Regions from separate parts of the Pseudomonas sp. IT-347P genome, predicted to be linked through region 1. Evidence: predicted binding sites of a transcription regulator. Region 1 holds the regulator's gene; the other holds the start of a gene.

The links. The regulator sigma-54, encoded in region 1, starts transcription at its own class of promoters, with help from an activator protein. The targets are predictions, from matches to a motif close to ANTGGCATNNANNTTGCTNT.
Positions count from the first base shown of each region.
Region 2: a site for sigma-54 is predicted at 2,141-2,160, ahead of glnK (P-II family nitrogen regulator). Genes of this name have one in related genera too.

Region 1 covers NZ_CATKPQ010000044.1:54,245-58,462, forward strand. The annotation lists gene rapZ (RNase adapter RapZ) at 1-569, opposite strand, end outside; gene ptsN (PTS IIA-like nitrogen regulatory protein PtsN) at 572-1,036, opposite strand; gene hpf (ribosome hibernation-promoting factor, HPF/YfiA family) at 1,049-1,357, opposite strand; gene ACM6IV_RS16525 (RNA polymerase factor sigma-54) at 1,431-2,924, opposite strand; gene lptB (LPS export ABC transporter ATP-binding protein) at 3,112-3,837, opposite strand; gene lptA (lipopolysaccharide transport periplasmic protein LptA) at 3,837-4,218, opposite strand, start outside.
Region 2 covers NZ_CATKPQ010000033.1:316,619-320,836, reverse strand. The annotation lists gene ACM6IV_RS14230 (secondary thiamine-phosphate synthase enzyme YjbQ) at 1-10, opposite strand, end outside; gene ACM6IV_RS14225 (ammonium transporter) at 226-1,563, opposite strand; gene glnK (P-II family nitrogen regulator) at 1,600-1,938, opposite strand; gene ACM6IV_RS14215 (accessory factor UbiK family protein) at 2,353-2,613, shown strand; gene ACM6IV_RS14210 (Bro-N domain-containing protein) at 2,975-3,502, shown strand; gene ACM6IV_RS14205 (HigA family addiction module antitoxin) at 3,497-3,763, opposite strand; gene ACM6IV_RS14200 (hypothetical protein) at 3,968-4,165, shown strand.

The sequences.
Region 1 (4,218 bases):
CAACGCACATCGAAAACCAGATCGGCATCAACCGGCATGCCACGCTTGAAACCGAATGACTCGACCAGAAACGCGGTGCCCGGCTCCGGCTGATTCAGCAGGCGCAGCTTGATGGAATCGCGCAACTGGTACAGGTTCAGATTGGTGGTGTTGATCTTCAGGTCAGCGAGATCGGCGATCGGGCCGAGCAGGGCGGTTTCATCCTGAATCGCCTCGGCCAGCGAGCGATTGGCATTGCTCAGCGGATGACGACGACGGGTCTCGGAAAACCGTTTGAGCAGGGTTTCCTCGTCAGCGTCCAGATACAGCACATCGCACTGGATATGCTTGCTTCTGGCGTCTTCAAGCAATTCGGGGAAGCGTGACAGATGGCTTGGCAAGTTGCGCGCATCGATCGACACGGCCACCAGCGGTTGCGCCAGTTCAGTGTGAATCAGGGCGCGCTCGGCCAGCTCCGGCAGCAATCCCGCCGGCAAGTTGTCGATGCAGTAGTAACCGTTGTCCTCAAGGACGTTCAGGGCGGTACTTTTGCCCGAGCCCGAACGGCCACTGACGATGATCAAACGCATGATTAATGCCCGTTCTGCTCGTCCAGTACGACCTGGTACAAGGCTTCGCTGCTCGGGGCGCTGCGCAGTTTATCGCGTACTTCCTTGCGATCGAGCATGCTGGCGATCTGACGCAACAATTCCAGGTGCGCATCGGTTGCGGCTTCCGGGACCAGCAAAACAAACAGCAGGTCCACCGGCGCGCCGTCGATGGCGTCGAAATCGATAGGGGCTTCAAGGTGCAACAGCGCGCTGATGGGCGACTGGCAACCCTTGAGGCGGCAGTGAGGAATGGCGATGCCGTTGCCAAAACCGGTGGAACCGAGTTTTTCACGGGCAATCAACGCCTCGAAGACATCTTGCATCGCCAGATCCGGCACTTCGCGATGGATCAGGTTGGCAATCTGTTCGAGGGCTTTTTTCTTGCTGCCGCCCGGCGCGTTCACTTGGGAACGGCCGGGGGTCAGGATGGTTTCAAGTCGGATCATGGATTAGGGATGTTAACGACCGGTTGCGCCCTGAAGGAGGCTCTGGGTCTTTTCCTTATGCTTTTTGAGTTGGCGATCCAGCTTGTCGGTCAGTGAGTCGATCGCAGCATACATATCAGTATCTTCTGCGTTGGCGACCACTTCGCTGCCGGGTATATGCAAGGTGGCTTCGATTTTCTGCTTCAGCTTTTCGACGCACATCGTGACTTGCACGTTGGTGATCTTGTCGAAATGTCGCTCCAGTCGTTGGAGTTTTTCCTCGATGTAGGAACGCAGAGGTTGGGTCACTTCCAGTTGGTGTCCACTGATGTTGACTTGCATACAGCTTCTCCTTCGTTGCCAGTGCATAAAGCGGCAGGCCGAAAAGCCTGCCACTGGAACGCTGTAACGTGGCTTACATCAACCGCTTGCGTTCGCTCGAAGGCGCGATCCCGAGGGATTCGCGGTACTTGGCGACGGTGCGGCGAGCCACCTGAATGCCTTGTGCCTCCAGTAAACCAGCGATCTTGCTGTCACTCAACGGCTTTTTCTGATTTTCCGCGGCAACCAGTTTTTTGATGATCGCGCGGATCGCTGTGGACGAGCATTCGCCGCCCTCGGAGGTGCTGACGTGGCTGGAGAAAAAGTATTTCAACTCATAAATACCGCGCGGGGTATGCATGAATTTCTGCGTGGTCACCCGGGAAATCGTCGATTCGTGCATACCGACCGCTTCGGCGATGTCGTGCAGGACCAACGGCTTCATGGCTTCGTCGCCGTACTCCAGAAAACCGCGCTGATGCTCGACGATCTGGGTGGCTACTTTCATCAGGGTTTCGTTACGGCTCTGCAGGCTCTTGATGAACCAGCGGGCTTCCTGCAATTGATTGCGCATGAAGGTGTTGTCGGCGCTGGTGTCGGCGCGGCGGACGAAACCCGCGTACTGGGCGTTGACGCGCAGGCGTGGCACCGACTCCTGATTGAGTTCGACCAGCCAGCGCTCGTTGTCCTTGCGCACGATGACGTCGGGGACAACGTATTCGGCTTCAGTCGATTCGATTTGCGAACCCGGGCGCGGATTGAGGCTCTGCACCAGTTCGATGACCTGACGCAGCTCGTCTTCCTTGAGCTTCATGCGTCGCATCAACTGGCTGTAATCGCGGCTGCCGAGCAGATCGATGTAATCGCTGACCAGACGTTTCGCTTCAGCCAGCCATGGCGTCTTGGCGGGTAACTGACGCAATTGCAGCAGCAGGCATTCACTAAGGTTGCGCGCGCCGATACCAGCCGGTTCGAATTGCTGGATGCGATGTAGAACGGCTTCGATTTCGTCGAGTTCAATGTCCAGTTCCGGATCGAACGCCTCGAGGATTTCCTCGAGGGTCTCGTCCAGGTAGCCCTGATTATTGATGCAATCGATCAGGGTGACGGCGATCAGGCGATCGGTGTCGGACATCGGTGCGAGATTCAGTTGCCACAGCAGGTGGCTCTGCAGGCTCTCGCCGGCGGAGGTGCGGGTGGTGAAGTCCCACTCGTCATCATCGCTGCTGGGCAGGCTACTGGCGCTGGTCTGGTAAACGTCTTCCCAGGCCGTGTCGACTGGAAGCTCGTTGGGGATGCGTTCGTTCCATTCACCGTCCTCGAGGTTATCTACCGTCGGCGCGGTTTCCTGATAGGAAGGTTCCTGGATCTCGGTGTTGGGCTTCTGTTCGGCGTTGTCGGCCATGGGGTCGGAATTGTCGAAGTCGTCGCCTTCTTCCTGGCGTTCGAGCATCGGATTGGATTCCAGAGCCTCCTGGATTTCCTGTTGCAGATCCAGGGTCGACAATTGGAGCAGGCGGATGGCCTGTTGCAGCTGCGGTGTCATCGTCAGCTGCTGGCCCATTCTCAAGACTAGCGATGGTTTCATGGCAGGGGCTTAACACCTTATTCGCCGGCGCTATGCGCCATCCACTACAGGGCGCCGAAGCGCCAAACTTAAGCAAATTATATGCCTGAAACTGAAGTGTTTGCCTAGAGCGCCGTAACAATTAAAGCGGATTAAATCCTGCTTGAATCGATACAGCGCCCGGGCGGCGCACCGGGCACTGTTGCGCTTACAGGCGGAACTCGTGGCCCAGATACACTTCCTTGACCAGATCGTTGGCCAGGATGGTTTCTGCGTCGCCTTCAGCGATCAGTTGACCATCGTTGACGATGTAAGCGGTTTCGCAGATATCCAGCGTCTCACGGACGTTGTGGTCGGTGATCAATACACCGATGCCTTTGGCCTTGAGGTGGTGGATGATCTGCTTGATGTCGCCAACCGAGATCGGGTCGACACCGGCGAATGGTTCGTCGAGCAGGATGAATTTCGGTGCGGTCGCCAGAGCGCGGGCGATTTCCACCCGGCGGCGTTCACCACCGGACAGGCTCATGCCGAGGTTGTCGCGGATGTGGCTGATGTGGAATTCCTGCAGCAGGCTTTCCAGCTCCTTGCGGCGGCCGGCCTTGTCGAGCTCCTGACGGGTCTCGAGGATGGCCATGATGTTGTCGGCCACCGACAGTTTGCGGAAGATCGACGCTTCTTGCGGCAGATAACCGATCCCGGCCTTGGCACGACCGTGCATTGGCTGGTGGCTGACGTCCAGATCGTCGATCAGCACGCGGCCCTGATCGGCCTGTACCAGCCCGACGATCATGTAGAAGCAGGTCGTCTTGCCGGCGCCGTTCGGGCCAAGCAGGCCGACAATCTGGCCGCTGTCGATCGACAGGCTGACGTCACGCACGACCTGGCGGCTTTTATAGGCCTTGGCCAGGTGCTGAGCTTTCAGAGTTGCCATTACTGGGTTTTCTCGTCGGTTTTCTTCTTCGGCTGGATCACCATGTCGATGCGCGGACGCGCCTCGGTGACCTTGCTGCCGGTAGCGCGACCGGCGCTGGCCAGTTTCTTCACGGTGTCGTAGACGATTTTTTCGCCCTGAGTGACGTTGCCGTCTTTGTCGACGACCTTGGCCTTATCGATCAGCACGACGCGGTTTTGCTGGGCGTGATATTGAATCGTCACGCCGTAGCCTTGAACCGGTTTGGTGTCACCCTGGGTTTGCAACTGCTCGAAGTAAGCCAGATTGCCCACGGAGGTCACCACGTCGATATCGCCATTCGGCGCGCGAGTCATGGTGACGGTGTTGCCTTTAACGATCATCGAGCCCTGGGTGATGATC
Region 2 (4,218 bases), on a different contig from region 1:
GTTGCCACATACAGTTCTCCGCACGTTCGGGGCGCATTCTAGCGCGCTCTGGGAAAAAACAAAGGCCCTAATATTCCTGCAATTGCGTAAGCCATTGGCCGCAGAAAAACGCCCGTCGTAAACACGACCAAAGCCGTACGAAAAATCCTTTCAGCTGCTCTCTTTGCGACAAATTCCAGACAAAAAAATGCCCGGCGAACCGGGCAAGTTTTTTGCTGCGCGTACTTACAGGTTGTAGCCGCGTTCGTTGTGTTGTGCCAGATCGAGGCCGACCGATTCTTCTTCCTCGGTCACGCGCAGCCCCATCACAGCGTCCAGGACCTTGAGGATGATGAAGGTAACGATCGCGGTGTAGATCACCGTGAAGCCCACGCCTTTGACCTGAATCCACACTTGGGCACCGATATCGGTAACGGTGCCGAAGCCACCCAGAGCGGGAGCTGCGAACACACCGGTCAGAATCGCGCCGAGGATACCGCCGATACCGTGTACGCCGAACGCATCCAGGGAATCGTCATAACCGAGTTTGCGTTTCAGGGTGGTGGCGCAGAAGAAGCACACCACGCCCGCCGCCAGACCGATCACCAGTGCCCCCATCGGCCCCACGGTGCCAGCAGCCGGAGTAATTGCAACGAGGCCAGCAACCACACCCGAAGCGATGCCCAGTGCACTAGGTTTGCCGTGGGTAATCCACTCGGCAAACATCCAGCCCAGCGCGGCAGCAGCGGTGGCGATCTGAGTGACCAGCATCGCCATGCCGGCGGTCCCGTTGGCCGCAGCAGCGGAGCCGGCGTTGAAGCCGAACCAGCCGACCCAAAGCATCGCCGCGCCCATCAGGGTGTAACCGAGGTTGTGCGGGGCCATCGGGGTGGTCGGGAAGCCTTTGCGCTTGCCCAGCACCAGGCAGGCAATCAGACCGGCGACACCGGCGTTGATGTGCACCACGGTGCCGCCGGCGAAGTCGAGTACGCCCCAGTCCCACATCAGGCCGCCGTTGCCGGACCAGACCATGTGCGCGATCGGCGCGTAAACCAGGGTGAACCAGATGCCCATGAAGATCAGCATCGCGGAGAACTTCATCCGCTCGGCGAACGCACCGACGATCAGCGCCGGGGTGATGATCGCGAAGGTCATCTGGAAGGTGATGAACACCGCCTCAGGGAACAGCGCCGCAGGGCCGGTCAGGCTCGAAGGCGTGACACCAGCGAGGAACGCCTTGCCCATGCCGCCGAAGAACGAGTTGAAGTTGACGACGCCCTGCTCCATGCCGGTGGTGTCGAACGCAATGCTGTAGCCATAAATGACCCACAGGATGCTGATCAGACCGGTAATGGCGAAGCACTGCATCATCACGGAAAGAATGTTTTTCGAGCGAACCATACCGCCGTAGAACAGCGCCAGGCCCGGGATGGTCATGAACAGCACGAGGGCTGTCGAGGTGAGCATCCAGGCAGTGTCGCCGGAATTGAGGACCGGGGCCGCCACTTCGTCTGCCGCCATTGCAAGGCTTGGCATTACGATAGACAACAGGGCTCCTAGCCCTGCGAATTTACGCAGAGTCATATTGTTTTCTCCTGGGGCGTTGGGGTTTGTGGCGGCTTAAATCGCGTCGGTATCGGTTTCGCCGGTACGGATGCGGATCGCCTGTTCCAGATTGACCACGAAGATCTTGCCGTCACCGATCTTGCCGGTGTTGGCCGCCTTGGTGATCGCCTCGATCACCCGATCCAGATCCTTGTCGTCGATGGCCACGTCGATTTTCACCTTGGGCAGAAAATCGACCACATATTCCGCGCCGCGATACAGCTCGGTGTGACCCTTCTGCCGGCCGAAGCCTTTGACTTCAGTAACGGTAATGCCCTGCACGCCGATTTCGGACAGCGACTCGCGCACGTCGTCCAACTTGAACGGCTTGATGATGGCAGTGACTAGCTTCATGAAAACTCTCTCCCGAATTGGTGGACTTGCCCCAGGAAAACAAACCCGACTCAAGTCTAAGCGCAGTGCCTGGCTTTGTAACGCATCGTCGGCCGTACCTGCCCGACTGACGCCAGCTAACCGCTGCCGACGAAACTCCCCGCTCCGTCTGCCGCACTGCATTCGTCACAGCGACTGCATCAGTGCATGGGTCGAAGGTGACTAAGCAGAAACCTTGCCATCTCGCCAAAACTTACTGAATTCAATCGCTTGGCCACTGCTGCAGGCACCCTCGTGTGAACGCTCATCCAGATACGCACAACAACGGTGCGTTGCCGTCCGTCCGCCTGCGCGAAAAGCGTGCATCCCTGACCACGAGATTGACTATAGACACTGCGTGATACACTGCCGGCCATTGTTTACAGGACATCCATCATGCTCGCGCCCAAAGACTTTCTCGACGCCCTGAGCGGCACCGCCTCCCGCCTTTTCAGCGGCGACACCCCGCTGCCGAAAGCCGAAATCGAAAGCCAGTTCAAGATGCTGCTGCAGAGTGCCTTCAGCAAACTCGACCTGGTGAGCCGTGAAGAGTTTGATAGTCAGATGGTTGTGTTGGCACGTACTCGCGCTCGCCTCGAAAGCCTCGAAGCCAAGGTTGCCGAGATGGAAGCGAAGCTGAATCCCCCAGCCGAGTAACCCCGCAATCCCCTGTAGGAGCTGCCGAAGGCTGCGATCTTTTGATCTCCAGCCCTTCAACCATCCCGGCAACGTCCTACACACTGCACCACCGCCGTCCGATTGCGCCGAAAAGCCCCGGTTTCTAAGCTCACCTGATGCTGAATGTTCAGCACCGGGTTTGGCGACCCGAACAGCTTAAGGCGCACGACAACCATGATGGCGGCTACATTTACCGCCACATCGCTTCATGGCGGTTGTGCGTGGGAGACCTTCGGGTCTGCCGGGTTCCTTTTGCTCCGGTTCGCCAACCCGCGTACAACTGCCACCCAATCGTTTGGCGACTATTGAGGGCAGCCCCTTAAGCAAGAGGAACTGCTCAATGAATCAAGAAGAGTCTTATCTGACCCCGCACATCTTCACCCGCCACAAACTCCCCCTCCACGCCCTCCTCATCCAGAACCAACCCTGGTTCTGCGCCCGAGACCTGAGCCGCCTGCTGCACATCTACCTCAACGAACGCATGCTGCGAAAACTCGACCCCGACCAATACCAGACCCGCAAAACCCTGATCCACAATCAAATCGAAAACACCCTGCTGATCAGCGAATCCGGCATCTACGCCCTCCTCGTCTACCACTACTGCCCCGAATACCGAGCGCTACGCGAATGGCTCACCCACCAGGTCATCCCTACCCTGCGCGACGCCCAACATCCCAGCACAAGCGAACGCCCACACCTCAGCTTGCTCAACTGGCCGGACATGACGTTGAGTTTGTTGCACTGGAATAATCAGCCGTGGATACGGTTGCAGGATGTGCCGTTGATGGTGGTGGAACGGGAACAGACCAAACGCCCAATGACGGGGCCATGGTGGAAAAGAGCTTCGCGGATGCTGCAATCGCTATAAACCCGCATGCCGGAGCTGGGCCCTGCGCAAATCGTAAGTCGATTGGAGATTCATCCAGAACTCAGGCGTAGTGTCGAGATGAGTGGCAAGGCTGATTGCCAGATCGGCGCAGATCCTGAGCTGGCATTTCACAAGCTTTTCGATCTCACGCGGGCCAGTTCGTGGGCAGGCCAGACCTATGACAGTCATGCCCAGCGGCTCCATGAATTCCTTATTCAGAACCTCGCCCGGATGAATCGGGCGCATACCATTGCGGTGCATTTTTCGCCTCCAGAGGCTGCATTGAGTGGCCAAACTGGAACATCCGACTCCCGGATACAAGACCTTCATACCCCTTTCGCCGGCGTCCTACACCTATTAGGGCATGGCCCTACAAACATCAGCGTCTGCGCCTGATTACGCGACTTTTCCTCCTTGTACTACGGTGGCCAACAAAGCATCTGTCACCCAAAAAACGAGGCCTCAATGAAAGACAAAAAGAGACGGGCAAAGCTCGAAGAGATTGTTGGATATCACGCTGAAGCACTTCGGTTAGCCGGAGGTATTTCAGCCAATCAGCGTCATTTTATTGAGGTAGCGGCCAAGTACGGTAAAGAACTCGAACCGAATGGTTGGCTGGCCGGGGGAGGAAGCCAAGTAAGAAATCTCGAAGAAGAAAACTAATGTGGCGCCTCTACTGAACGTGGAAGGGCACCTTGGCAACATCCAGTGAAGGT